3 regions of the Mixta intestinalis genome follow, and region 3 is predicted to be linked to each of the others. Evidence: riboswitches for the same ligand, from Rfam matches in the RefSeq annotation. Region 3 holds a riboswitch; each other region holds the start of a gene.
The links. A riboswitch is a leader RNA that binds a small molecule or an ion and turns the genes downstream of it on or off. The one in region 3 is predicted to bind thiamine pyrophosphate.

Region 1 (9,799 bases), 1.4 Mb from region 3:
TCTGCCGAATCGATCCCATACTCTCGCTGCGATTCTCGCGGATCAGCCAGACGGTATCGCCCTGCCATTCACCGATAGCGGCCCCGCGCGCACCGGTTAGCCCCAGCTCCTGTGCCGTACCGAAAGGTAATTCACCATTTGGCAACCATATTTTCTGTTCATGGCTGACAACCCACCAGCCAGCGTCTACGCTTGTTAGTTCTCGTTCCATAGGAAAGCACCCTTTGCTTCAGCACGCTTTTTGTGACTGGCACCGTAATTATTCTTAAAACAGGAAAGGATACGGGACACGGCCTCTGTACTGATGGTAATTATAAGTAGCGGTAAGACTATAACTCACGGAGACAAACATGCTTAACCAGTTAAACGTTCTGACCGAGCGCGTAGGTGGCCGTAATGAACTGGTAGATTTTTGGCTGAATGCGCGCAGGCAACTGTTGGTTGCTTATTATCAAGTGGTCGGCATCAAGCCGAATAAAGAGTCTCTCACCGCGCTGGATGAACAGGCGCTTGATAATTTTTGTCAGAACCTGGTGGATTATCTTTCTACCGGCCATTTCAATATTTATGAACGCATCATTGAAGAGATGACCGGCGACAGCCCGCTGCTGGCGGCAGCACAGATTTACCCCGGCCTGCAAGCCAATACCGAAACTATTATGCAGCTATATGATTCTCATCTGGAAGCAGCTATCGATCACGATAACTGTCTTGAGTTTCAGCAGGCGCTTTCTGAAGTAGGCGAAGCGCTGGAAGTGCGCTTTACGCTGGAAGATAAGCTGATCCAGCTGGCCTACGATAATAATCTGGCCTCGTTACAACCGGCTAACGATCAAACTATTACGCGCCCCGCGTAACAGCAACCCAGGGTAAGAACCCCTTGTAGTTTCTTAAACGCCCCTTTATGCTGAAGGGGCTTTTTTATGACCTGATGTCGCGTAATGCGCCGCTGGTCAGGGGCGTCAGCCAGCCTGACGCCCGTTTTTCATCTTGTCGGAGTGCCTTTTAGGCTGAGACCGTTTATTCGGGATCCGCGGAACCTGATCAGGTTAGTACCTGCGAAGGGAACAAGAGTACAGAACTTTTCACGCCGTCAGCGCAGGCTGATGCTGTGTCGTTACTCCTTCCGAACTCCGGACAAGCAACGTTCCTTTATCTGGAGATTGCTATGTCTGCTAAACCTACCCGTCGTGAACAGCGCACTCAGGCGCAACAGTTTATCTCTTCCTTACAGGGAAGCGCCTTCCCTAATTCGAAACGCATCTGGATCACCGGCAGCCGCCCCGATATTCGCGTACCGATGCGTGAAATTCAGCTTAGCCCCACCCTGGTCGGCGGTGATAAAAACGAGCCGCGTTACGAGCCTAACGAAGCCGTACCGGTTTACGATACCGCGGGGCCCTATGGCGATGCCGAAGCGGTAATTGATGTTCATCTGGGTCTGCCGCGCCTGCGCAGCGACTGGATCGCCCAGCGCGACGATAGCGAACAAACCCAACTCAACTCCAGCTATAGCCAGCAACGGCTGAAAGATGAAGGTCTCGATCACCTGCGTTTCGATAATCTGCCGCATCCGCGACGGGCGAAACCGGGCCGCCGGGTTACGCAGCTGTACTACGCGCGTCAGGGGATAGTGACGCCGGAAATGGAATTCATCGCCCTTCGGGAAAATATGGGCCGCGAACGCATTCGCAGCGAGGTACTGCGCCAGCAACATCCGGGGCACGATTTCGGCGCCCGGCTGCCGGAGAATATTACCCCGGAGTTTGTGCGTCAGGAGGTAGCCGCCGGACGAGCCATTATTCCCGCCAATATCAACCATCCGGAAGCGGAACCGATGATTATTGGCCGCAACTTTCTGGTGAAGGTGAATGCCAATATCGGTAACTCCTCCGTCAGCTCCTCTATCGAAGAGGAAGTCGAGAAGCTGGTTTGGGCGACACGCTGGGGTGCCGATACCGTGATGGATCTCTCCACCGGGCGCTATATCCATGAAACGCGCGAATGGATTCTGCGTAACAGCCCGGTTCCGATTGGCACCGTCCCCATTTATCAGGCACTGGAGAAGGTTAACGGCATTGCTGAAAACCTGACCTGGGCACTGTTCCGCGATACGCTGCTGGAACAGGCGGAACAGGGCGTGGACTATTTCACCATTCATGCTGGCGTGCTGTTGCGCTATGTCCCGATGACGGCGAAGCGCCTTACCGGGATCGTTTCCCGCGGCGGATCGATCATGGCGAAGTGGTGCCTTTCCCACCATCAGGAAAACTTCCTTTATCAACACTTTCGCGAGATTTGTGAAATCTGCGCCGCCTATGATGTGGCGCTGTCGCTGGGTGACGGCCTGCGCCCCGGCTCGATTCAGGACGCCAATGATGAAGCACAGTTTGCCGAACTCTATACGCTGGGCGAGCTGACCAGGATCGCCTGGGAATATGATGTGCAGGTGATGATCGAAGGGCCGGGGCATGTGCCGATGCATATGATCCGCCGCAATATGACTGAACAGCTGGAGCATTGTCACGAAGCGCCCTTCTATACGCTTGGCCCGCTTACCACCGATATCGCCCCCGGTTACGATCACTTCACCTCCGGTATTGGCGCGGCGATGATCGGCTGGTTCGGCTGCGCAATGCTCTGCTACGTCACGCCGAAAGAACATTTAGGCTTGCCGAACAAGGAGGACGTTAAACAAGGCCTGATCGCCTACAAGATCGCCGCTCACGCTGCCGATCTTGCCAAAGGTCATCCCGGCGCACAGATCCGTGATAACGCCATGTCGAAGGCGCGCTTTGAATTCCGCTGGGAAGATCAGTTTAACCTTGCGCTCGATCCCCATACCGCCCGCGCCTGGCATGACGAAACGCTGCCGCAGGAATCGGGAAAAGTCGCTCATTTCTGCTCAATGTGCGGGCCGAAATTCTGCTCCATGAAAATTACCCAGGAAGTACGTGAATATGCCGCGAAACAGGAAGCGGAGGCGCAGCCCGTCGAAGTGGGTATGGCGCAGATGTCGCAGGCTTTTCGTCAGCGCGGCGGAGAACTTTATCATCCTACCGAGATATTACTACCGGAGGAAAAAGCATGAGTCACTCTTTCCCTTCCTGCCCTTTCCGGCTTGGCCTCTATCCTGTCGTTGACAGTCTTGAATGGATTGCGCGTTTGCTTGACGCAGGCGTGCGCACGATACAGTTACGCATCAAAGACCGCCCAGCCGCTGAGGTAGAACCGGTGATTGAGCAGGCTATTGCGCTGGGCCGCCAATATCAGGCGCGTCTGTTTATCAATGATTACTGGCAGCTGGCGATTAAGCATGGTGCCTGGGGCGTGCATCTGGGTCAGGAAGATCTGGACGTTGCCGATCTCGACGCTATACGCCGTGCCGGGTTACGCCTGGGCCTTTCTACCCATGACGACAGCGAGATCGATCGGGCGCTGACCGCCCGGCCTTCTTATATCGCACTGGGCCATGTTTTCCCAACGCAAACCAAAGAGATGCCCTCCGCGCCGCAGGGTCTGGAAGAGCTCAGAAAGCATGTTGCCCGACTGGGCAATATACCCACCGTCGCTATCGGCGGAATCAGCCTTGAACGCGCCCCGGCGGTGCTGGCCTGCGGCGTCGGCAGCATCGCGGTAGTCAGTGCCATAACCCAGGCCGACGACTGGCGTGCGGCAACGGCGGCGCTGCTGGCGCTGGCCGGTACGGGAGATGAGGCTGATGCTTAACGACCAGGATTTTTTACGCTACAGCCGCCAGCTTCTGCTGGAGGAATTTGGCATAGAAGGGCAACAGAAGCTGCAACACGCCAGCGTATTGATCGTCGGGCTGGGCGGTCTGGGCGCGCCCGCAGCGCTCTGGCTGGCGGCGGCAGGCGTCGGCAAGCTACTGCTGGCCGATGATGACAAACTGCATATCAGTAATCTGCAACGCCAGATTCTCTACCGTAGCGCTGACTGCGGGAAAGCCAAAGCTCCGCTGGCGCAGCAGCAGCTACAGGCGCTGAACCCACAGACAGAAACCATCGCGCTACAGGCAAGAATGGACGAGGCACAGCTGCGTGAATTAGCGCCGCAGGTCGATCTGGTACTGGACTGTAGCGACAACATGGCAACACGCCACGTAATTAACGCCGCCTGTGTTGCCAGCGGCACGCCGTTAATCAGCGGCAGCGCCGTAGGCTTTGGCGGACAGCTGTTAGTTATCTCACCACCGTGGCAAAAAGGTTGTTATCGCTGCCTGTGGCCAGATAGCAGCGAACCGGAACGTAACTGCCGCACCGCTGGCGTGCTGGGGCCGGTCGTCGGCACTATCGGCACCTTGCAGGCGCTGGAGGCGCTAAAGATGCTGGTGGGCCAGCGCTCCTCGCTTGACGGTCAGCTACGCCTGTTTGACGGACGCCAGCAGACATGGCGCACGCTGGGCCTGACGCGCGATCCGCATTGTCCGGTATGCGGAGGCAATAAATGAATATTGTGGTTAACGACGAGAGGCTCAGCCTGGAAGCACCGCTGTCGCTGGAGACGCTGCTGGAAAGGCTGGGCTGCCACCAGCCAGGCACCGCGCTGGCGGTCAATCAACAGATCGTTCCCCGCGCCAGCTGGGCACAACGCACACTGCGGGAAGGCGATGAAGTCGTTATTTTTCAGGCAATTGCTGGAGGTTGAGATGTTACAGATTGCAGATAAATCATTTTCTTCACGACTCTTCACCGGCACCGGCAAGTTCGCTACGCCTGCGCTGATGCTCGACGCGCTGCGCGCCTCCGGCTCGCAGTTGGTTACGATGGCGATGAAACGGCTGGATTTACGCGGCGGCGATGATGGCATTCTGGCACCATTGCAGGCGCTGGGCGTTCAGCTACTGCCAAATACCTCCGGCGCGAAAACCGCTGAGGAGGCGATCTTCGCCGCTCGCCTGGCGCGTGAAGCCTTAGGCACCCGCTGGCTGAAGCTGGAGATCCATCCTGATGCGCGCTATCTGCTACCCGATCCGATCGAAACATTAAAGGCGGCGGCGCAGCTGGTAAAAGAAGGTTTTATTGTACTGCCCTACTGCGGTGCCGATCCGGTATTGTGCAAGCGGCTGGAGGAAGCTGGCTGCGCTGCCGTTATGCCATTGGGTGCGCCCATCGGTAGCAATCAGGGGCTAAAAACGCGCGATCTGCTGCATATTATTATTGAACAGGCAAAAGTGCCGGTTGTGGTAGATGCCGGAATTGGCGCGCCCAGCCACGCCAGCGAAGCGCTGGAGATGGGTGCCGATGCGGTGCTGGTCAATACGGCTATTGCTGTGGCACGCAATCCGGTAGAAATGGCACGCGCCTTCCGCCTTGCCGTTGAAGCCGGACGCATCGCCTGGCAGAGTGGCCTTGGGACAAGCCAGTTTCAGGCCGCGGCCTCCAGCCCGCTTACCGATTTCCTTAGCCAGCCGGAGCGCGCATGATGAAAGACTTTATCGACCGCTGGCGCCTGCTGGGCTGGGATGATATTCGGCTGCGTATCCACAGTAAAACCGCAGCGGACGTGGAGCGAGCGCTCAACGCGCCGCGCCCGGATCGTGACGATCTGATGGCACTGCTTTCCCCCGCCGCCGCCAAGTTTCTGGAGCCGCTGGCACAGAAAGCTCAGCGTCTGACGCGCCAGCGCTTCGGCAATACCGTCAGTTTCTACGTGCCGCTCTATCTCTCTAACCTGTGCGCCAATGACTGCACCTATTGCGGGTTCTCTATGAGCAACCGCATTAAGCGTAAGACGCTAAACGCCGAAGAGATCGCACGCGAGTGTCAGGCGATCCGCGCCATGGGATTCGATCATCTGTTGCTGGTTACCGGCGAGCATCAAGCTAAAGTTGGGATCGACTATTTCCACCAGCATATCCCACAGATCCGCCCCCATTTCAGTTCGTTGATGATGGAGGTTCAGCCACTTTCACAGCAGGAGTATCTGGGGCTGAGAAAGATCGGGCTGGATGGCGTAATGGTTTACCAGGAAACCTATCATCCAAAGATCTATCAACAGCACCATCTGAAAGGGAATAAGCAGGATTTCTTTTTCCGGCTGGAAACGCCGGATCGTCTGGGACGCGCCGGGATCGATAAAATTGGCCTCGGCGCGCTGATTGGCCTTTCCGATAGCTGGCGTACCGACTGTTTTATACTGGCGGAGCATCTGCTGTGGCTTCAGCAAACTTACTGGCAGAGCCGTTACTCCATCTCTTTCCCACGGCTGCGTCCCTGCACCGGCGGTATTGAACCCGCATCGCTAATGGATGAAGCGCAGCTGGTGCAAACTATCTGCGCCTTCCGCCTGTTTGCACCGGAGGTAGAGCTATCTTTATCGACGCGTGAATCGCCCCGCTTTCGCGATCGGGTAGTGCCGCTGGCGATTAACAGCGTTAGCGCTTTTTCCAAAACGCAGCCCGGCGGCTATGCCGATCCGCACCCGGAGCTGGAGCAGTTTTCGCCGGACGATCATCGCCCGCCGCAGGAGGTGGCCGCCGCGCTTACGCAGGCGGGATTACAGCCGGTATGGAAAGACTGGGATAGCTGGCTGGGACGTGCACCGCAATAATCTTCCGCAAAGTGTTTATTGCGCATCTATTTTGGAAGCTGGCAGGTAAAAGAGCCAAATCCTGCTGGATGTTATTCACAGCAGAGATTAGCCTTAACGTCAGGCGCAGCTCAGGGCCGCTTAACTCCCTCACTGGCCCGGTTGCGCTGCTTAGCGTATTGATTAACTAAATACGAAACTATCGACTATTGGAATGATCAGGGTAACCGGGCGTTGCCCAGACCGAAGGCCAGTCGCCCGGTTCACCGCCGTCGCAGCTCGGCTGGCTGTTATAGCTGATTAGCCGGAAGCCTTCGCCATCATAGCGCCAGATAGCACTTTCTCCACAATCGGCAATTCCCCGACCGCGTGCCGAATGGAAAAGCTCGCCGCGATGCGGATCGTAACCGGCGTTGGTAAACCAGCTAACACTGTTCGGTTGGCCTTCTTCATCTTTCAATGGCAACGGTAAAGTTAGCTGTTTTGCCTGTTCAGGCGCGCTGCGCGGCGTAATAAACAGCACGCTGGAAGATTGATAAGCGCCCATGCCACAGTTCACCATGACCAAAGCATGTTGCGCATCCAAAGGCTGCGCTTCGCTACGAGTAACATCCTCTTCGGAGGGTTCGCACTCTTCCTGCTTCAGTATCGCCTGTTGGCTGTTAATAACGCTTTTAATCAGCGCTGGCGCATTATTTAGCGGTACTACCTGCGGGACAGGGATTGGCGGTACAGCAGAGGGACGCGGCGGTACATTATCAGCGGAAACATCGCCCGTTTTCAGTAACGCCGTTTGGTTATTCAGGCGGCCCTGCCGATCGTCAACAAACAGCAGAGCGGCATTTAACCCGCTGAGCGATGCCGTGACGTCATTATCGGACGTCAGAGAAAGAGTTAACGCATTTTTAGCCGCCGCAATGAGCGCCTGAATATCGCCCAGGTCATTACTGTGCACGCTGGCGTAATCATTATTTTCATCCGCGTCGGAGCGCGCGATAGCATGATCCCAGCGTTTGCCATCCAGCCAGACTCCCTGCGCTTTATCTGCATCAAAACTCATGATATCTAAAGCCACCTCACCGTTCGGCCCCGCCTGATGCCAAATAACGATACGCATATTTTCATCTGTATTGCGAATATCGCAGTCGTTGAGGTTATTGCAGGTTACCTGCCACTCACGAAATATACGCTGCACCGGCTGATCCAACGGCGTGGCAGCACCCGTTGCGCCTAACCAACCAAAACATGCTGTAAACAGCAGCGCCTTGCCAGATAACTTCATGTTTACGCTCCCTCTCTGTGCAATCAATGCATAAAGGTGCTTTTTTGGCACCTGCCTCCCGTTCTGGAAAAGTTAAACGGTAAACTCGTGTCAACTTTGTTGCCACGATAATATCCGCTCGGATGTTTATTTTTTTATAGCCATTTTATCGCTGCTCAGCACAGTATCCAGCGATGTTATTTCTTTTTATTTTGTTACGTTATTACCTATTACGCTAATTTCTTCTACGCCAAATGTGTTTAAAGTGAACAAAGGGTGTTGTTTACAAGGAGAAAAATGGCAGGGCGTAGTGAAATCATTGATGGGTCTGATGCTGCGATATATCGCAATGGGTTAGTTTACTCTGAAGTTCTTGGCTGGATAGATTTAGGACATGCCAGAGGAGACGATATACAGTTTCTTTTAGAATTGCTCTGGCGATGATGATGTCTACCGCAATGCGCTTTGAGTCGCTACAGGCTTCAGTGCTCTTTAGCTGGAAAACCGATAGCGGCTTTAGTGCGGAAGATCTGGTTTCCGATCTGTTTGGCTTTTATCGCGTTACTCGCCCTACTAACTATTTTCCCTTTCTTAAACTCATCAGCAAAGCAGAAGCACTGGTACGCTGGGATCACTACGGTCCACCGGGACAGTATAAAAACAAGCTCTTTAAACCGCTGCTTTTTCCCGATCCGCGCCAGAATCCTCATGCCATACCACATTATGGTCAGCTACTCAATTTTATGATGTCAGTACAGCCTTTTACTGATTTTAAATCTGGTATTATTGAAGTAATAACGGATAACGGTACGCAATTTAATATTTTCACTCAGCCGAGAACGTTCAATGCTAAAAGAAATCCGTAAAATAGCGACTATTATTACCGGCTTCCTGGTGTTGTTAGTGCTTATTGCCGGCTACTTTGTTCTGCCGGTCTGGTGGGCCGAGGAAGCCAGCTACACCGAAAAAGACTGGCTGAAATACCATCTGCTGACCTCAGACGAAATCAAATGCGCACCGCGCATTACCAAAGATTTTATTATCGAATACAAAACACGCGATGGCCCTTCCCCTTCTGTCAGCGCAATAACGTTCAAAGGAGCAACAGATACGGGGCGGCTGGAGCATTACCTGTTGGCTCTGGGCTATCGCCCGGCCATCAATCCTGTCCATGGAAAAATGTGGTTTTCTCCAGATCGACAAATGACGGCCTATATTGACCTTCATACTGAAGATGTCGCTTTAACTTTTTTAGATGTTCCTGTCATGAGTAGCGATATTATTCTTGATGCTAAAAAAAATCCGTAAAATAGCGACTATTATTACCGGCTTCCTGGTGTTGTTAGTGCTTATTGCCGGCTACTTTGTTCTGCCGGTCTGGTGGGCCGAGGAAGCCAGCTACACCGAAAAAGACTGGCTGAAATACCATCTGCTGACCTCAGACGAAATCAAATGCGCACCGCGCATTACCAAAGATTTTATTATCGAATACAAAACACGCGATGGCCCTTCCCCTTCTGTCAGCGCAATAACGTTCAAAGGAGCAACAGATACGGGGCGGCTGGAGCATTACCTGTTGGCTCTGGGCTATCGCCCGGCCATCAATCCTGTCCATGGAAAAATGTGAGCCTCTCCGGATATGAACCTCAGCGCCTACATTTATCAACGCAGCAATGAGACAGAACTGGTATTTCTTGATGAGCCTGTGCTTGATGCCTGTCTTACCAGGTAAAGATATTCAACTGCTGATTTTATCCGCCCATAAAAAAACCCTGCCGAAGCAGGGTTTTTAATGTTACGGCATAGCGTCTGACGTTACTCGTCGTCGCTGCCGCCGAGGCCTGCGTTAAGCAGCTCTGCCAGGCTGGCAGTCGCTTCTTCCGCGCTAACCTGCGGCGTAACCGGCGTTTCACCCGCCTGACGGCGACGCATACGATCCTGATGGTAAGCGTAACCGGTACCGGCTGGGATCAAACGACCCACGAT
Region 2 (9,799 bases), 2.0 Mb from region 3:
CGCTCGCCAGCCTGTAACGACAGGGAAAAGCGCATGGGCAGATGGTGATACATCCAGGTCAAATTAGTCAGCGTTAACATGGCGTCCCGGCAGTTTTTCAATCAGCGTAAACAGAAGAAAACAGAGCAGCAGCAGGAGCAGGGCGGTAGCCGCGCCGTCGGCGCTGCGGTAGGCACCAATCTGCTGATACAAATAAAATGGCAGCGTGCGGAAATCGGCACTGCCAAACAAGGCCACTACGCCGAAATCACCAATCGAGAGCACGCAGGCAAATGCAAGTGCCTGCGCCAGCGGACGTTGCAGCGCCCTGAGTTCCACGATCCGTACGCGCTGCCAGCCCGCGAATATCCAGCGACAGGCAAAGCCGATCGTAACGCTCAGCGATATCGCACATTGGATTTTCCAGCACCTTCATCGCATAAGGAATAGCCATCAGCGCATTGGTAAAAATAACGATACCGTCCGCACGCTGTGGCAGGCCCAGGGTACTGTTAAACAGTAAAAAGAAGCCGGTTGCCAGTACGATCCCCGGCATGGCGAGAATCAGCATTCCGCTCATTTCCAGCGCCTGACCCGCCAGTAACCGCTGACGCAGGCGCAGCTCGCGGCTGCTCCAGAGCAACAGCATCGTCAGCAGGACCGACAGCAGACCGGCAGCCAGCGCAATACGCAGTGAGGTCCAGGCCGCCTGCCACAGCGCCGATTGATGCAGCAGCCCGCTGAAGCCCTGGCGAGCACCATCAACTATGACCGCCAGTAGCGGCGGCAGTAGCAAAAGCAGAGCCAGCGAGACAATCAGTATGTCGCGTAACAGACGGCCCACGCCACGGTTGGCGGCACGCCATCCGTTGAGCGAGATGTCGCCGGTCGGCAGGGCTTTGCTGAGCCGCTGGCTTAGCATAACCAGCCCCAGGCAGCAGACCATCTGCAACAGCGCCAGCAGAGCGGCCCTGCCCGGATCGTAGTCGTAGCTTAACGCCTGGAAAATAGCCAGCTCAATGGTCGTGGCCTGTGGGCCGCCGCCGAGCGATAATACGGTGGCGAAACTGGCGAAGCAGAGCATAAAAATCAGCGCCGCCGCAGGCAGGATCTGACGGCGCAGCCACGGCCATTCCACCAGACGGAAAAAATACCCGCCTTCCATACCTAACTGGGCGGCCAGCTGGCGCTGCTCACCGGGAATATTTTCCAGCGCTTGCATCAGCAGACGCGTCGCCAGCGGCAGATTAAAGAAGACGTGCGCCAGCAAAATCCCCTGCAACCCGTAAGGCGAGAAGTGATATTCGATACCCAACAGGGCGCAGAGTTGTGCCAGCCAGCCTTCGCGCCCATAAACGCTTAACAGACCGAACACCGCCACCAGCACCGGCAGCACCAGCGTCATTGCACAGAGGCGCAGCAGGAGCCGACGGCCAGGGAAGCGCCGTCGCCAAAGCGCCCGCGCCAGCGGAATCGCCGGGATCACTGACAGCAGAGCGGAAAGCAGTGCCTGCCAGAAAGAAAAGGCGATGACGTGATGCAGGTAGCTATCCTGCATCAGGGCGCGCCAGTTGCTGTCCGGTGCGTTAAACCAGAGCGCGCCAAACGCCAGCAATGCCACGCCAGATAACAGCGTAGCGGTCAACAATCCCGGCCACAGCCAGCCGGGGATCAGCGGCTGACGGCGCGTTGCCATGTATTAATCCATGTGGCACGCTGTTGCGCCACCTGCTGCGGCGTAAACTGCAACGCGTTTTTTGGCACGGTCAGGCTGTTAAAGCCTGGCGGCAGCGTGATATCGGTTACCGGATACATCCAGTTGCCGGTGGGGATGGTCTGCTGAAAGGGCTCGCTGACGATAAACTGCATAAACTGCTGCGCCAGCTGCGGCTGCGGACTGTTTTTTAACTGCGCTGCCACCTCAACCTGTAAATAGTGGCCTTCGGCAAAATCAGCTGCCGCGTAGCGATCTTTGTTCTCGGCAATCAGGTGATAAGCAGGGGAGGTGGTGTAGCTCAGCACCAGATCGCCTTCCCCTTTCAGGAACAGCCCATAGGCTTCGCTCCAGCCTTTGGTGACGGTAACGGTTTTCTGCGCCAGCTTCTGCCACGCCTGTGGCGCTTCGTCGCCATACACTTTTTGCATCCACAGCAGCAGCCCCAGCCCCGGCGTGCTGGTACGCGGGTCCTCGTAAATCACACGCCATTTTCGATCGCTTTCTGTCAGCTCTTTCAGGCTTTTCGGCGGATTTTTCAGCTTGTTTTTATCATAGACGAAGGCGAAGTAGCCGTAGTCGTAAGGGATAAAGGTACGGTCATGCCAGCCGCCCGGCAGCGCCAGTTTGGCGGTGTCTACTTGAGATGCAGTGAACAGGCCGGTCTGTTCTGCCGCCGCTACCAGATTATTGTCCAGCCCCAATACCACATCGGCCTTACTGTTTTTGCCTTCCATACGCAGACGGTTTAACAGTGAAACCCCATCTTCCAGCGCGACAAATTTCAGTTCACAGCCGCACTGCGACTCGAACGCTTTTTTCACCGCCGGGCCTGGGCCCCATTCTGCGGCGAAGGAGTCATAGGTATAGACGGTCAGCGTGGGTTTGGCGGCAAAAGCAGGGGCAGACAGCAACAGCAGAACGGGCAAAACTTTTTTCAACACGTTGCGCTCCTTGAGGAGAATAAATAACAGGGCGCATGATCTGAGGACGTAACGCATCTCAAATCCCTACGCCGGTATTAACCGGATCAGGTTCGACGGGTCTCTCTCAGTGAAGCAGCGCGTCAGCGAACGCTCGCGTCTCTCCACACCCCGTTGAGAACGGCTTAGTGTAGACTTTTCGTCAAATTAACGAAAGTATCAGGATTCAGGTGGTGCGAACCAGGCTGATTTAAAGTCAAACCAGCCGAGCGTGTTCATGCGCATGCCGCGCATGCTGCGCTGTCCTTCCAGCACCAGCCAGTGATGAAACAGCGGATGCAGGTAGTGATTCTCTACCAGCTTTTTACACCAGTCTGCCAGCGTCAGCTGCTGGTTGCGCCAGCGTCCGGCGTCTCCCTGCCAGTCAATATCAATGCAGTACTGTAGCAGCGGCAGTTCGTAGAGCAGGGCGAAAACGGAAAAACCGAGCGGCAGCGTAAAGTTGGCGCTGCCGAGCCAGATATCACTTTCCGCTGCGCCGTGATGCCAGTTAACATAATCGATCTCCTGCACGTTCAGCTGCACATTATGCTCTGCCAGCAGCGGAACCAGCAGTTTAATCAGGGCACGATGTTCACTGTGGTCACGGTAGCTGGTCAGCGTCAATGAACTGAGGCCCACCGGTTTGGCAACCTGCTGTGTATCCTGCCGATGGTGCCAGCGCGGCAGTAAGCCCCACGCCGGGAACCAGTAGCGTTGATAGCCGGGGCTGGCATGGTTGAGCAGGGCGACCGGATTGAGCAGCGAACTGACCCAGCGGCGTACCTGTTCATCACGCCCTTTTGTCGATCGCCGATCGAACAGCAAAAAGTAGCAGCCTTCTTCCAGACGACTTTCCTGCGACGTTTCTTCTTCCCGATCTGCTTTATCACCCTGAACCTTCACCCCCGCGTAGTCCAGATCCTCACCGATATCGGGCAGAACCCAGATATTGACCTCATCAATCAGTGCGCGATAGCCAAAATAGTCATCAAACGCCTGAATTTTTAGCTGGGATTGCTGGTTAAGCTCAACCAGGTAAGGGCCAGTACCAACCGGATGACGGTTATAATCGGGCAACTCTGGCCATTCACGCGGCAGGATCATTGCGCTAACGCTACCCAGTAGCCAGGGTAGCCAGAGATCGGGCTGACTGAGATGAACATCCAGCGTCCAGGGCGTTGGCGATTCAATATGCGTTAAGTGAGAGTACAACGGCTGAGAAGTCAGACGGCGCAGGCTGGCGATGACATCCGCCATATCCAGCTCGCGCCCGTGATGAAACTGAATGGCCGGGCGCAGATAGAAGCGCCAGTGCTGCGGCGACAGCGCCTGCCAGTGGTGGGCAATATCGGGCTCCAGTTCCCCGTTTTCCTCATTTATATGCGTCAGGCCGTTAAAGATTTGCCGTGCCAGATGAGTTTCCGAACGACGCAGCGGCGAGCCGGGCAGCAGGTTCAGCATCGGGCGATAATAGAGAATGCGCAGGATATGTTTGCCCTGACGAAAGCTGCGCCCCAGGCGTGAGGCGATCATCTGCCGCGCCTGATTTTTATCTCCTACCAGCTGCACCAGCTGATCGATGCGATCCTGCTCCAGCAGTTCTTCCGCCTGCTGCCGTCTGAGTGCCAGCCCGGTGGAATAAAAGCTCAATCTTGAACGTTTGCTGCGTCCCGCCTCCGCCTGCCAGTTCAGCCAGCCCTGTTTCTGCATAGCATTAAGTAAACTACGCATATGACGGCGCGAACAGTGCATCTGCATCGCCAGCTGCGCCAGCGTGGTTTCCTGAGGCTGACCGTCACAGAGTTGCCAGAGGCGAATGAAATGTTGTTGCAGGCGCGAAGAGGCCATAAAAGGGGAGCTCCATAAAATAATACGTCAGTTTTTTCGCCCCCTTATTATGCTCATAATAACAACAGATGAAAGTGCGGGAGGCAGCCTGACCGGCTGGCGCATTTTTATCTGTTCGGAAGCGCTCGTCATTGTGACGCTGTCGCCCCGTTTTTTAATTTCTGAGTAGGGTGCTATTACACCGCCAGCAGCCGTTTACGCTGCTGGCTTTTTTCTTTCTCCTGTGCTTTCTTCTACAACGATAATTGCGCCCACCCTGGTGTGCGGTGCCCCTTACCCAGCTTGCTGTTTTCTTCTTCCAGGTACAGGAACCGTTATGAAATTTCTGCTGACGCGCCGCCGCCGTCTTAACCCGGTTTATATCGCGTTTATGGCCGTCTCTTTTATGGTGGGCATTGCCGGTGCGTTGCAGGCACCGACGCTAAGCCTGTTTCTTTCGCATGAGGTGGGCGTCAGGCCATTCTGGGTAGGGCTGTTCTATACGGTAAACGCCGTGGCAGGGATTACGGTGAGTCTGCTGTTGGCAAAACGCTCCGATAACCGCGGCGACCGACGCAGACTAATCCTGTTTTGCTGCGCGATGGCGCTGGCGAATGCGCTGCTGTTTGCCTTTAACCGCCACTATTTGACGCTAATTACGCTGGGTGTACTGCTCTCCGCGCTGGCCAGCGTTGCCATGCCGCAGATTTTTGCTCTGGCGCGTGAATATGCCGATCGCTCCGCGCGTGAAGTCGTGATGTTCAGTTCGGTGATGCGTGCTCAGCTGTCGCTGGCCTGGGTGATCGGCCCGCCGCTCTCCTTTGCGCTGGCGCTCAACTACGGCTTTACCGTGATGTTTACAGTCGCCGCGCTGCTGTTTCTGGTCTGTCTGGCGCTGGTGGCTTTTGCGCTGCCTTCGGTGCCGCGCGTGGCGCAGCCGCCGGAAGTGCTGCTGACCCAAATTAGCGCCTGGCGTGATAAGGATGTGCGGTTGCTGTTTGTCGCTTCGATGATGATGTGGACCTGCAACACCATGTATATCATCGATATGCCGCTTTATATCAGTAGCGTGCTGGGATTGCCGGAACGTCTGGCGGGACTGCTGATGGGAACCGCCGCCGGGCTGGAGATCCCGATTATGCTGCTGGCCGGTCATTTTGTGAAACGCACCGGCAAACGGCGCATTATGCTGCTGGCAGTTGCGTGCGGCGTACTGTTTTATCTGGGGCTGGTGCTGTTTCAGTCGCGTACTGCTCTGATGCTGTTGCAGATCTTTAACGCGGTGTTTATCGGGATTATTGCCGGGATCGGGATGCTGTGGTTTCAGGATCTGATGCCGGGACGGCCCGGAGCAGCAACCACGCTGTTTACTAACAGCATTTCAACCGGCACCATTCTGGCGGGGCTGTTGCAGGGGACGCTGGCGGAGTCGTTTGGTCATTATGCCGTTTACTGGCTGGCGCTGGGCATCGCGCTGGTGGCCTTTGCACTGGCAACGCGGGTTCGTAACGTTTAACAGGCATTAAAGAAGGTGAAAAGATTCCCGCCGCAGCCGGGCGGGAATGGATGGGCAAATCAGTGCAGAAATGCAGGCTGCTGCTGTTCGTAAGCGGTAATCGCCGCCTCGTGTTGCAGCGTCAGGCCAATACTGTCCAGCCCGTTAATCATGCAGTGGCGGCGGAAACTGTCAATCTCAAATGCATAGCGCCTGTCGCCCGCCGTCACGGTCTGTTCGACTAAATCGACGGTGAAAGTGATCCCCGGCTGTGCCGCCACCTGGCGGAACAGCTCATCCACCTGCTCTTCGCTCAGCCGTACCGGCAGCAGCTGGTTATTAAAGCTGTTGCCATAAAAGATATCGGCGAAGCTCGGTGCGATAACTACCTGAAAACCGAAATCGGTCAGTGCCCAGGGCGCATGCTCACGCGACGATCCACAGCCGAAGTTTTCCCGTGCCAGCAGGATGCTGGCCCCCTGAAACGCTGGCTGATTCAGCACAAAGTTTGGGTTGGGCTGCTTGCCAGCTTCATCTTCAAAGCGCCAGTCATGAAACAGATGCTGACCAAAGCCGGTACGGGTTACCTTTTGCAGGAACTGCTTGGGAATAATGGCATCGGTATCGACGTTAGCGGCGTCCAGCGGCGCGACAATACCGGTATGTTGAGTAAATTTGTTCGCCATGATTGTATCCTTAATTCAGTTCGCGAATATCAGCAAAGCGGCCCGCGATAGCGGCGGCGGCGGCCATTGCCGGGCTGACCAGGTGCGTGCGTCCACCGCGTCCCTGACGCCCTTCGAAGTTACGGTTGCTGGTTGAGGCGCAGCGTTCGCCGGGGTTCAGGCGATCGTTGTTCATTGCCAGGCACATTGAGCAGCCCGGCAGACGCCATTCAAAACCTGCATCGAGGAAAATTTTATCCAGACCTTCCGCTTCCGCCTGCGCTTTGACCGGGCCGGAGCCGGGTACCACCATCGCTACCACGCCCGGCGCGACTTTACGTCCTTTGGCGATGGCGGCGGCAGCGCGTAAATCTTCAATACGCGAGTTGGTGCAGGAGCCGATAAAGACTTTATCGATACTGACGTCGGTCAGCCTAATGCCCGGTTGCAGGTTCATATAGGCCAGCGCTTTTTCCGCCGAGGCGCGCTCAACCGGATCGTTGAACGAGGCGGGATCGGGGATCTGCTGATTCACGGCGATCACCTGGCCGGGATTGGTGCCCCAGGTCACCTGCGGCGCAATCTCGGCGGCATCGACAGTGACAACCGCATCGAAATGCGCATCACGGTCAGATTTCAGCGTGCGCCAGTAGTTGATTGCCTGTTCCCACTGCTCGCCCTGTGGCGCGAACTGACGCCCCTTCAGATAATTAAAGGTGACATCATCCGGCGCGACCAGCCCTGCCTTTGCACCCATCTCGATGGCCATATTGCACAGCGTCATACGGCCTTCCATGCTCAGTGCTTCAATCGCCGGGCCGCAGAATTCAACCACATAGCCGGTGCCGCCAGCGCTGCCGATTTTGCCGATAATCGCCAGCACGATATCTTTCGCCGTAATCCCGCTCGCTGCCTCGCCTTTTACTTCAATTTTCATGGTCCTGGCGCGGCCCTGTTTCAGCGTCTGCGTCGCCAGCACGTGCTCCACTTCTGAGGTGCCGATGCCGAAGGCCAGTGCGCCGAACGCGCCGTGGGTGGCAGTATGTGAATCACCGCAAACGATCGTCATGCCCGGCAGCGTCATGCCCTGTTCCGGGCCGATAACATGCACGATGCCCTGATAAGGATGGTTCAGATCGTAGAGCTGGACGCCGAATTCAGCGCAGTTTTTAATCAGCTCCTGCATCTGGATGCGCGCCATCTCGCCGGAAGCGTTGATATCTTTGGTCTGGGTAGAGACGTTATGATCCATGGTGGCGAAAGTTTTGGACGGCTGACGCACCCTGCGTCCATGTGCACGCAGGCCGTCAAACGCCTGCGGCGAGGTCACTTCATGCACCAGGTGACGATCGATATAGAGCAACGGCGTCTCGTTGGGCGCTTCATACACGACATGAGCATCAAACAGCTTCTGGTATAAGGTTTTCATTTTATTATGCTTCCTCAGCGATAAAGCGGGCGATGATCGATCCCATTTCATCTGTGCTAACGGCAGGGCCGTCGCCAGCCAGGTCGGCGGTGCGATAGCCCGCTTCCAGCGCGCGGTTAATGGCGTTTTCGATGGCGTTAGCCGCCTCGTCCGCCTCCAGGCTATAGCGCAGCAGCAGCGCCAGCGACAGGATCTGCGCAATCGGGTTGGCGATATTTTTTCCGGCGATATCCGGTGCCGAGCCGCCCGCCGGCTCATACAGGCCAAAACCCAGCTCGTTCAGGCTGGCTGAAGGCAGCATGCCCATCGAACCGGTGATCATCGCGCACTCGTCAGAGAGGATGTCGCCGAACAGGTTGGAGCAGAGCAGCACGTCAAACTGCGCCGGATCTTTAATCAGCTGCATGGTGGCGTTATCGATATACATATGGTTCAGCTGAACATCGGGATAATCCTGCGCCACCTCATTCACGATCTCGCGCCACATCACCGAGGTTTGCAGTACGTTAGCCTTATCAATCGAGGTCACTTTGTTACGGCGCTTGCGTGCCGATTCAAAGGCGATACGGGCGATACGTTCAATCTCAAAACGGTGATAGACCTCGGTATCAAACGCTTTCTCATATTTGCCGCTGCCTTCGCGCCCTTTCGGCTGGCCGAAATAGATGCCGCCGGTCAGCTCGCGCACGCATAAGATATCGAACCCGCGATCGGCGATGTCGCTGCGCAGCGGGCAAAAGGCTTCCAGCCCTTTATACAGGCTGGCGGGACGCAGATTACTAAACAGTTTGAAGTGCTTACGCAATGGGAGCAGGGCTCCGCGCTCCGGCTGGCGGGTAGGCGGCAGATGTTCCCACTTCGGGCCGCCAACGGAACCAAACAGAATGGCATTCGCCTGCTCACAGCCGTTTACGGTAGCCGCAGGCAGCGGCTCACCGTGCCGATCGATGGCTATTCCGCCTACGTCGTATTCGCTGGTGGTAATTCGCATTGCGAAACGCTGACGAATGGCTTCCAGCACTTTCATCGCCTGGGCCATAACCTCAGGGCCGATGCCGTCTCCTGCCAGGACGGCGATATGATGAGTCTGCGTCATGTTTACACCATTTCCTTCTGTTCTTTTTTGAATTTACGCTGCAGTTCCTGCTCAACCTGTTTGGCGCGCCAGATGTTGTTCAGCGCGTTAACCATCGCTTTAGCAGAGGATTCAACGATATCGGTCGCCAGGCCAACGCCATGGAATTTCCGATCGTGATAGTTGACGACGATATCCACCTGGCCCAGCGCGTTTTTACCATGGCCTTTGGCGCTGAGCTGATATTTCACCAGTTCAATATCGAACTCGGTAATGCGGTTAATCGCCTGGTAAACGGCATCCACCGGGCCGTTGCCGGTAGCGGCTTCCGACTGGACCGCTTCGCCACAGATCAGATGAACGGAAGCGGTGGCGGTAATCGACGAACCAGACTGCACGTTGAAATCCTTCAGCTGAAAATATTCCGGCTCCTCGTTCTGGCGATTGATAAAGGCCAGCGCTTCCAGATCGTAATCGAATACCTGACCTTTCTTGTCCGCCAGCTTCAGGAAAGCGTCATACAGCGAATCCAGGTTATAGTCGCTTTCCTGATAGCCCATCTCTTCCATGCGATGCTTAACGGCCGCCCGCCCGGAGCGCGATGTCAGGTTCAGCTGAATCTGGTTCAGGCCGATCGATTCCGGCGTCAT
Region 3 (9,799 bases):
TACCCGCGCGTTATCGGTCATGAGTTTTTCGGCACTATTGATGCCGTAGGCCCCGGCGTAGACAGTGGTCGTATCGGTGAACGCGTGGCGGTCGATCCGGTGGTCAGCTGCGGTCACTGTTACCCTTGCTCAGTAGGCCGTCCTAATGTTTGCCGTGAGCTACAGGTGATCGGCGTTCACCGCGACGGCGGCTTCAGCCAGTATGCCGTTGCGCCTGCCAGCAACGCCTGGCGCGTGCCGGACAGCATTCCCGATAAGCTCGCCAGCCTGATCGAGCCCTTTACCATCGCCGCCAATATTGCCGCCTTCCTGAAACCGACGGCGCAGGATATCGCGCTGGTCTACGGTGCCGGGCCGATGGGCCTGACGGCAATTCAGGCGCTGAAAGGCGTTTACGGCGTGAAGCAGGTGCTGGTAGCCGATCGTCTGCCGGAACGCCTGGCAATGGCAAAAGAAAACGGTGCCGACGCGGTGTTTAATAACAGCGAGACGCCGCTGGCCGCCCAGCTTGAAGGTGTTCAGCCAACGCTGATTATCGATGCCGCCTGCCATCCTTCTATTCTGGCAGAAGCCGCGGCGCTGGCTTCTCCGGCAGCACGTATCGGGCTGCTCGGTTTTTCCGCCGAACCCTGCACCATTACCCAACAGAGCCTGACCAGTAAAGAGCTGTCGCTGTTTACCTCACGGCTTAACAGCCACCGCTTCCCACAGGTAATCGAGTGGATGGAGCGCGGCGCTATCCAGCCGGAGAAGCTGGTGACGCATTACTTCCCGCTGGAACAGGTTGAGCAGGCGATGACGCTGTTTGAAAAAGATCCGCGCACCTGTTGCAAAGTCATTTTATCTATTGAATAAACCAGGGTCGGGCGACCATGTCGCCCTCCCGTAAATATTATAACTATCAGAATATTACGGAGATACCATGTTCAAGAACCTACGCTGGACCATCGTACTTCTGCTGTTTTTGGTCTATATGATCAACTACCTCGATCGCGTTGCCCTCTCACTCACCGTGCCGATGATAGAAAAAGATCTGATGCTCAATGCTGAACAGTTCGGCATGATTTTCGGCAGCTTCTTTTTCGGTTACGCGTTGTTTAACTTTATTGGCGGTCTCGCCACCGATAAATATGGCCCGACGCTGGTCATGGGCCTCGCCGTCGGTATGTGGTCACTGTTCTGCGGCCTGACTGCCATTGCCACCGGTTTCTGGTCGATGCTGATTCTGCGCGTGCTGTTCGGCATGGCGGAAGGCCCGATTTGCGCATCGGCGAACAAGGCGATCAACGGCTGGTTCCCGAAAAAACAGGCCGCCACCGCAATGGGCTTCCTGAGCGCTGGCTCACCGCTCGGCGGTGCCGTCGCCGGGCCGATTATCGGCTACCTGGCGCTGGCGTTCGGCTGGCGTCCGGCCTTCGTTATCATCTGCTCAATCGGCATCGTCTGGATGGTTATCTGGTTCTTTGTCGCTGCGGATAATCCGGCACGCAGCAAACGTGTTTCTGCCGAAGAGCGTGCGCTGATTGAGAAACTGAAAGAGGCACAGCCGGGCGATGAGCCGGAACTGTCACAGGCATCACACGGCCTGGGCTACTATCTGCGCCAGCCGATTATTCTGGTTACCGCCTTCGCCTTCTTCTGCTACAACTATATTCTGTTCTTCTTCCTCAGCTGGTTCCCGGCTTATCTGGTGCAGGCGCACGGGCTGGATATTAAATCCATGAGTATGACCACCGTGATTCCGTGGATCGTCGGCTTCGTCGGACTGGCGCTCGGCGGCTGGATCTCTGATAAAATCTTTAACATCACCGGGCGTTTGCTGCTGTCACGAAAAATTGTGCTGGTGGTCGCGTTACTGGCTGCTGCGCTTTGTGTCGCGCTGGCGGGTACGGTAGAAGGAGTGACATCTGCGGTACTGTTGATGTCGGTATCCATCTTCTTCCTCTATATCACTGGGGCAATTTACTGGGCAATCATTCAGGACGTGGTGCATAAAAGCCGTGTGGGCGGCATCAGCGGCTTTATCCACCTGGTAGGCAGCATTTCAGGTATCATCGGTCCGATCGTTACCGGCTTTATCGTGCAGCATACCGGCAAATTTGACAGTGCCTTTGTGCTGGCGGGCGTTATCGCCGCGCTCGGTGCCTTCCTAGTACTGTTTGTTATCAAAAGCCCGAAAGCCAGCAATACGCCTGTTTCAGCCTAATTTTTCCGGCGCGCTCCGGCGCGCCTTTTACGTTAAGTCAGAAGGACTCTTCCATGCTATCCGTTGAGACATTGGCCAACGACGTTAAACTTCCCGACTATGACCGCACTCAGCTGCGCCCACGCATTCTGCATATCGGCTTCGGCGCTTTTCATCGCGCTCATCAGGCCGTCTGTGCCGATCGCCTGGCGCGCGAACAGCAGAGCGACTGGGGTTACATCGAGTGTGAAATTAATTTGCAGAGCACCAGTAACCTGGTCAATGACCTGCGTAAGCAGGATCATCTTTACAGCGTTACCGAAATGGCGGACAGCGGCAAAACCTCGCGCGTTATCGGCACGCTGTGCGCGGCTATTGATGCCCGTACCGACGGCATTGATGCCGTTATCGAAGCGATGAGCCAGCCGGAAATTGCTATTGTATCCATGACGGTGACGGAAAAAGGCTACTGCCACCATCCGGCCACGGGCGAGCTGAATTTGGAGCATCCATTTATTCAGCACGATCTCGCGCATCCCGATGCGCCGCAGTCGCTGCCGGGCGTGATCCTGGCGGCTATCCGCCGCCGTCGCGATCGCGGTTTATCGCCCTTCAGCGTGATGTCGTGCGACAATATGCCGGAAAACGGCCACGTCACGCGTAACGTTGTGGTGCAGCTGGCACAGGCGCAGGATGCCGCGCTCGCCGACTATATCCGTCAGCACCTGACCTTCCCTTCCACCATGGTAGATCGCATCGTACCGGCGATGACACAGGAAGCACTGGATTCGCTGGGCGAAAAACTGGGCTGCTACGATCCGGTTGCCGTACAGTGCGAGCCTTTCTTCCAGTGGGTGATCGAAGATAATTTTGTCAACGGTCGTCCGGCGTGGGAAAAAGCCGGTGCGGAGCTGGTGCAGGATGTGTTGCCTTTTGAAGAGATGAAGCTGCGCATGCTCAACGGCAGCCACTCATTCCTCGCCTACCTGGGCTATCTGGCTGGCTATCAGCATATCAGCGACTGTATGGCCGACGAGCATTTCCTGCGCGCCGCCCATACGCTGATGCTGGCAGAGCAGGCACCGACGCTGCGCACGCAAAATGTCGATCTTAACGCTTATGCTGATTCACTGATTGCCCGCTATAAAAATCGCGCCATCAAACACCGCACCTGGCAAATCGCCTCTGACGGCACGCAAAAGCTGCCGCAGCGCTGGCTCGACAGTATTCGCTGGCATCTGGCGCATCAGAGCCGTTTCGATCTGCTGGCGCTGGGCGTGGCAGGCTGGATACGCTATGTCAGCGGCGTCGATGAACAGGGTGCCGCCATTGAGATCAACGATCCGCTGAAAGAGACGCTGGCTCAACTCGTCAGTGAAAGCACCGACGGCGAGGCGCGTATCACGGCACTACTCTCGCTGAAAAAGGTATTTGGTGAAGATTTACCGACAAATGCGCAGTTTACGGCACGTGTCCTGCATTTCTATCAGCAGCTACAGCAGTTTGGAGCAAAAGAAACCGTTAAGCGGGTAATAACAAGCTATTGATTATTCCTGCAAAAAAGCGCTGGCGCGGAGTTGACGGTCTGTTTAGACTGAACGCTTTCGCGTCCAGCCAGCTCAGGAAGTTGTCGCATGTCGATACCCTACATCATTACTACCAGCGAACCCGTTAACCAGCAGATTTACCGCTTTTTGCGTCGGGATATCGTGACCTGCGTAATTCCTCCGGGTTCGCTGCTGTCAGAAAAGGAAGTTTCCTCCCGCTTTAATATCTCTCGCCAGCCGGTGCGTGAAGCCTTTATCAAGCTGGCGGAAGCCGGACTGGTGCAGGTTCTGCCGCAGCGCGGCACCTTCGTACGTAAAATTTCCGCGCAGCGTGTTGCCGATGGCCGCTTTATTCGTGAGGCCGTTGAGATTGCCGTGGTGCGTCGCGCGGCGACAGAAGCTTCGTCCGAAGCTTTGATGGCGCTGGAGCATAATCTTCAGCTGCAAAAAATCACGGCGCAGCGTCATGACGCTCAGGCATTCTTACAGCTGGATGATGAATTTCACCGGCTCATCGCGCAAAGCATTAACTGCGAGCTGGCGTGGGAAACGGTAGAGAATATCAAGGCCACGATGGATCGCGTGCGCTTCCTGACGCTCAGCAACGTCTCTCCGCCGGAAAGCGTGATTGAACAACATGAAGAGATCTTCAGCACGCTGCGTAATAAGGATGCCGACGGTGCCGAAAAGGCGATGCGTCGACATCTTCAGGAGATGATTTTCTCTATTACCCCGATTGCAGAACAGAATAGCGAATGGTTTGAACCCTGCTGATGCAGGGCAATATCTTCTCGCTAAAAACGCAACCTCTACCACCAGCGGTAAAAATGGTGCACCGGCCCCTGGCCTTTACCCACCTGTAACGTATCGGCCTGCTCAAGCGCGCCCTGTAGCCACGCTTTCGCTGCCGTTACGGTGCTGGCCCAGTCGCTGTGTCGAGGGCGCAGCGCGGTTAGCGCCGAGGAAAGCGTACAACCGGTGCCATGCGTGTTGCGGGTAGCGATGCGCGGCGCGGTAAAGCGCTGCGCGCCGTGCTGGGTAAACAGCCAGTCCGGGCTTTCAGTATCGCTGAGATGCCCGCCTTTGATCAGCACCGCCTCGCAGCCCAGATCCAGTAGCGCTCTGCCCTGCTGTTTCATCTCATTTTCATCGCGAGCGGGGCGGGTTTCCAGCAGCGCCGCCGCCTCCGGCAGGTTAGGCGTAATCAGTGAAACCTGCGGCAGAAGACGCTGGCGCAACGTTTTGACCGCCTGCGGCGACAGCAGCGCATCGCCGCTTTTTGCCAGCATGACGGTATCGAGCACAATCCAGGGGATCACGGCACGGCTCAGCCTTTCTGCAACGGCCTCTACGATATCACTTTCTGATAACATGCCGATTTTAACGCTGTCGATGCGCACATCCTCCAGCACCGCATCCAGCTGCGCGGCGACAAACTGCGGCTCAACGCGATAAACCGAACGGACGCCGCAGGTGTTTTGTGCCACCAACGCGGTAATTACGCTGGTACCGTAAGCGCCCAGCGCGGAAAAGGTTTTTAAATCAGCCTGAATACCTGCGCCGCCGCTGGGATCGGTACCAGCGATAGTTAACGCATTAATCCGCATCATTTCAGTTTCTCCTCGTTCAGATTCCACAATGCATCGAGAAATGCCGGAATGAAGCTGCCTGGCCCATGCGCTTCAGATGCCGCCTGCGAGCCTGCACAGGCCATAACACAACAGGCACTGGCGACGTGCTGTAATCTGTCACCCGGCAGCGCCGCAAAGCCCGCAACTACCGCCGACAGCGCGCAGCCCGTACCGACCACGCGCGTCATCAGCGGCGATCCACCATGCACAGCAAACGTACGTTCGCCATCGGTCACGTAATCCACCTCGCCGGTTATGACGATGATGCTCTGGCAGCGCTGCGCCAGATGCTGCGCGGCAGCCAGCGCCTCCTCTGCCTGATGTTGTGTATCCACACCGCGCCCACCCACCTGTTGTAGCGATAACGCAAGAATTTCAGAGGCATTGCCGCGAATAGCGGCGGGTTTTAACGTCAGCAGCCGCTGGCAAAAGGCACTGCGCATATCCAGCGCCCCTACCGCGACCGGATCGAGCGTCCAGGGTGTAGCGCTGGCGCTGGCCGACTCTACCGCAGCCTGCATGGCTTTAGCGCGCGTGGAGGTCAGAGTACCGACGTTAATCAACAACGCATCGGCAATAGCGCTGAACTGTGCCGCTTCATCGGCATCAATAACCATCGCAGGCGAAGCGTGCAGCGCCAGCAGCACGTTAGCGGTAAAGGACTGGACCACATCATTAGTCATGCAGTGGATTAGCGGCGCGCGCTGGCGGAAGAGAGAAAGAGATTGCGCAACAAGCGCGGTATCAGGCAGGTCAGGTTGTTTCATAATGCTCCTGGCCGGCGCTTAAGAAGGCAATGCCGGGCAGGCATCTGACTTCCCTACGCTGGCATTATCCAGATCAGGTGGTACGGGTATTTCTCAGCCTTCACAAGGAAGGGCACCCCGAGTCATTATTACAAGTTGTTGGGATTCAACATTAATCCTTGTCAGGATAGTAATGCCAGCAGAGAAGCTTGTAAACGGTGAAGAAGGCCTTTTTGGGGTATGTGTAATATGGTTAAGTGATAAGATGTTTTCTTTCGTCACAAAAAACAGATTACCCCAACCTCATTTTATTTTGTTGTGCCTATGGTTATTGTTTGTAAAATAAGCACGATGATAATTTCTGTAGCAGGTAAAAGGATTTATGAATCAGTATACCGTTGGCTCAACGGGAGGGATGCGCCCTAACGTACTGGGAAAAGGACAGGCATTAAGCGGTGATCAAACCACTACTGGAGCAAAACTTATTCCTTCTCTGTCAGTAGGCCATATTCTTGGGCGCCGTCCAATTGTTCTGGGGGACAAAACTACGCCTTGCCCAAAATGTGGTAAAGAAGGGAAGATTATTGAAGCCGAACCACACCGCAGAATTCATCAAATACCTGTTGCCGTCGACAGATGTGCTGTTTTATGCGGCTGTCCTTCTGGATCTAACCGAATCATAGCCCCTTTGGGTCCGATAGGCCCAGGTACATCCCCTTCTTATGCGCCAGCAAAATATCAGGCTGAAACGTCAACCGCAGCCACCACTCTTGTTGCCTCTCAACAGCAGCAGGCAGAGCCAGAGCAATATGCACAGTCAGCGAAGAAGAAAACTGGCACAGACGCTGGTTTTGCCGTTCTCCCATATGGTGGTACTACAGAAGCCTGGCAGCGTCTGTTATTCACAGGCACCCCACCAGCAGGAGCCAAAGCGCTATTTGCTACGCTGAACGGCGCAGACAAAAGTTATAAAGCCGGTTCGATTATGCTTCTGGTTGATCCTGAAAAGCAGGATAGCGAGCAGATCGCGCATATGCAGGCAGCAAAAGCACGGATTGATGCCGCGCTGGAACCGTTAACCCACGAAGAAGCTAATTTCCTGCACAAACATTACGCCACCATAGCTAATTTCACCAGCATTGCAGATAAAGGTATTGGCCTTGCTGCCGAACCGGTTGGTAAATATTTTGAGAACATTGAAAAAATTTTGAAAGAGATCCAGGAAACTTATAAAAACGCCTATATGACGCGAGGCGCATTAATTGGTGAGCAGTTCTATGTTAAACGTGCTCAACTATTCAAGGAACTTGATCGTATACTTAAAGTTGGCTTCCTTAATAAAGGAATGAAACTCGGTGAATACCACAAATTAAAAAGTGCGCTTGGTTTATCAACTAAATCGATAACTCATAAATGGAATGAAACAGGCATTAGCGATATCGAAGGTTATGCAACGCACATCGAACGGGCAGCTAAATACGTTAAAGCAATGCGATACACAGGATATATCGGGATTGGTTTTAGCGCTTTTCATTCAATAAACGAAATCAATGAGTCTTGTTCTGTTGGGCGAAAGGCCGAATGTACTAAAAAGAAGTACACTGAGATCGGTAGTTTTTCTGGTGGCATAATTGGAAGCATTGGAGGCGGAGCTATAGGCACAGGTATATGCACTGTAGTATTAGGTGCTTTGACAATAGAAGCTGCTGGAGCAGGTGCATTAGCTTGTGGTATAATTCTTGGTACTGGTGGAGGTTATGCAGGCGGTCAATTCCTGTCAGATCAAGGTGAAAATCTCGGTGAACTTATTTACAAGACGGTAGGTGAATAGTGGGTATCCTGTCTGCGACCTCAACACTATTGTGTATAATCTTTGGATTTATCGCAATTGGGTATTCTGTTCTAAAAAACAAACAACATATTCTATTGTGTGATGCTTTTAAAGAACGATTTGGTTATGTACCAGCAGGAATAATTCTTGCGCAAGCAGGAGGGATATTTCTGACCTTTCAGAAAGATTTTTATTTCATCTTCCCGTTCATATTTAAAAAGGGGAGTTTTCCGGTCAGGAATATGGATTCTGCTCATTATGATTTCATCAAAGGCTTACCCAATGAAAAAGTATCATGGTTGAAAATTAAATTTACCTTGTTTTTGATAATGATTGTTTTATTTTTTTTTAGTGTTTTAACTTCTCTTCTATCCATCTAAGCATTGTTTATAAAGCTGCATAAGCGGCTGTTCTTGTACATGAAGGCAAACCCACTAACGCACTCAGCCTGCCTACCAGTTTCATCACGCGCAAATGGAACGCTGCCACGAGGTAATGCCTGTAAACCTCCACCAGCTGACAGCCCGCTTACGCAGGCCGTCAGGCATTGAGATTAATAAGGCTTATTGATGATTTAACAGGCGCAGCGCCTGGCTCACGATGCCTGCCGCGTCGATACCGTGCCAGGCACGCATATCCTTACGGTCGGCAGCTAGCGCATATTCACCATCCGGGATGCCGAGGCGTTTCAGACGTGCGCCATGACCGTATTCAGCCAGCACTTCTGCGACGATGCTGCCCACGCCGCCGTTAATATTGTGCTCTTCGACGGAAATCACGTACTTAATACCGCTCAGGCTCTGGCTCAGCGCATCGCGATCCAGCGGACGAATAGAAGCCAGATTAATGACACAGGCGGCAATACCTTTGCGCGCCAGCAGTTCAGCCGCCTCAACCGCCTCATGCACCGTTGAGCCCATCGCCACCAGCGCAATATCATTCCCTTCATGCAACACATCCACGGCGCCGGGTTTAAAGCGCCAGGCTTCATCGTGCAGTTCCGGCAGCGCTTTACCATCCATACGAATATAGACCGGACCAACATGCTCCAGCGCATAGTCAATAATCTGGCGGCACTCGCGCGGTGAAGAAGGCGCGAAAATCTGAATATTACCAAAGCCGCGAATTACGGAAATATCATCGATCGCATGATGGGTGCTGGCCAGCGGGCCATAGCTGGCACCAGCGTTCAGGCCAAACAGCTTGACGTTAGTGTTGTTGTAGCAGATATCTACTTTGACCTGCTCATTGGCGCGTGCAATCAGGAACGGCGCGGCGTTACAGGTTACCGCCACTTTTCCCGCCATTGCCAGACCGGCGGCGACACCGACCAGCGTCTGCTCTGCGATACCGACATTCACGAGGCGATCGGGAAACTGTTTTACAAAAGGCGCGATTTTAGCTGTGGAGGTCGAATCAGCCACAACGGGAACAACATCGACGCCCCGCTCGACGGCATCAATAAACGCCGTCACCATTACATTCGCCAGATGTTCTGCGTTATTCACTTTTCATCTCCTCCATCAAAGATCTTTAAGCTCATTCATCGCCTGAGCAATCTCATCACCCTTAGGTACGCGATGGTGCCATTCCGGTTTGCCCGCAATAAATGAAACGCCAGCGCCTTTTGTGGTGTGGGCGATAATTACGTGCGGCTTGCCGCGCGGCGGTAAATTCTCCAGCGCGTTCACCACCGAAGTCATATCGTTACCCTGGCATTCGGTGACATCCATACCAAAGGCGCGCCATTTCTCATCCAGCGGATCGCTGTTCATAATGTCGCGCGTAGCGCCCGCCAGCTGTAACCCATTCTTGTCATTAATCACTACCAGGTTATCCAGCTTATAATGCGCCGCCGC

Region 1: another riboswitch for thiamine pyrophosphate. It lies ahead of thiC (phosphomethylpyrimidine synthase ThiC); the one in region 3 lies ahead of thiM (hydroxyethylthiazole kinase).
Region 2: another riboswitch for thiamine pyrophosphate. It lies ahead of thiB (thiamine ABC transporter substrate binding subunit); the one in region 3 lies ahead of thiM (hydroxyethylthiazole kinase).

What each region holds. Positions count from the first base shown of each region.
Region 1 covers NZ_CP028271.1:3,385,956-3,395,754, forward strand. The annotation lists gene nudC (NAD(+) diphosphatase) at 1-211, opposite strand, end outside; gene rsd (sigma D regulator) at 351-857, shown strand; TPP riboswitch at 985-1,084, shown strand; gene thiC (phosphomethylpyrimidine synthase ThiC) at 1,169-3,091, shown strand; gene thiE (thiamine phosphate synthase) at 3,088-3,729, shown strand; gene C7M51_RS15645 (HesA/MoeB/ThiF family protein) at 3,722-4,471, shown strand; gene thiS (sulfur carrier protein ThiS) at 4,468-4,668, shown strand; gene C7M51_RS15655 (thiazole synthase) at 4,670-5,446, shown strand; gene thiH (2-iminoacetate synthase ThiH) at 5,446-6,573, shown strand; gene C7M51_RS15665 (DUF1176 domain-containing protein) at 6,752-7,834, opposite strand; partial or broken gene C7M51_RS15670 (hypothetical protein) at 8,111-8,679, shown strand; gene C7M51_RS15675 (hypothetical protein) at 8,660-9,121, shown strand; gene C7M51_RS15680 (hypothetical protein) at 9,102-9,440, shown strand; gene rpoC (DNA-directed RNA polymerase subunit beta') at 9,629-9,799, opposite strand, start outside.
Region 2 covers NZ_CP028271.1:5,780-15,578, forward strand. The annotation lists gene thiQ (thiamine ABC transporter ATP-binding protein ThiQ) at 1-80, opposite strand, end outside; partial or broken gene thiP (thiamine/thiamine pyrophosphate ABC transporter permease ThiP) at 64-1,675, opposite strand; gene thiB (thiamine ABC transporter substrate binding subunit) at 1,651-2,637, opposite strand; TPP riboswitch at 2,683-2,800, opposite strand; gene sgrR (HTH-type transcriptional regulator SgrR) at 2,836-4,506, opposite strand; gene C7M51_RS00050 (sugar efflux transporter) at 4,823-6,001, shown strand; gene leuD (3-isopropylmalate dehydratase small subunit) at 6,061-6,666, opposite strand; gene leuC (3-isopropylmalate dehydratase large subunit) at 6,677-8,074, opposite strand; gene leuB (3-isopropylmalate dehydrogenase) at 8,079-9,170, opposite strand; gene leuA (2-isopropylmalate synthase) at 9,173-9,799, opposite strand, start outside.
Region 3 covers NZ_CP028271.1:2,013,220-2,023,018, forward strand. The annotation lists gene C7M51_RS09530 (Zn-dependent oxidoreductase) at 1-855, shown strand, start outside; gene C7M51_RS09535 (MFS transporter) at 923-2,206, shown strand; gene C7M51_RS09540 (mannitol dehydrogenase family protein) at 2,260-3,732, shown strand; gene C7M51_RS09545 (GntR family transcriptional regulator) at 3,820-4,506, shown strand; gene thiD (bifunctional hydroxymethylpyrimidine kinase/phosphomethylpyrimidine kinase) at 4,542-5,342, opposite strand; gene thiM (hydroxyethylthiazole kinase) at 5,339-6,130, opposite strand; TPP riboswitch at 6,164-6,260, opposite strand; gene C7M51_RS09560 (PAAR domain-containing protein) at 6,603-7,940, shown strand; gene C7M51_RS09565 (hypothetical protein) at 7,940-8,320, shown strand; gene C7M51_RS09570 (transketolase family protein) at 8,504-9,448, opposite strand; gene C7M51_RS09575 (transketolase) at 9,464-9,799, opposite strand, start outside.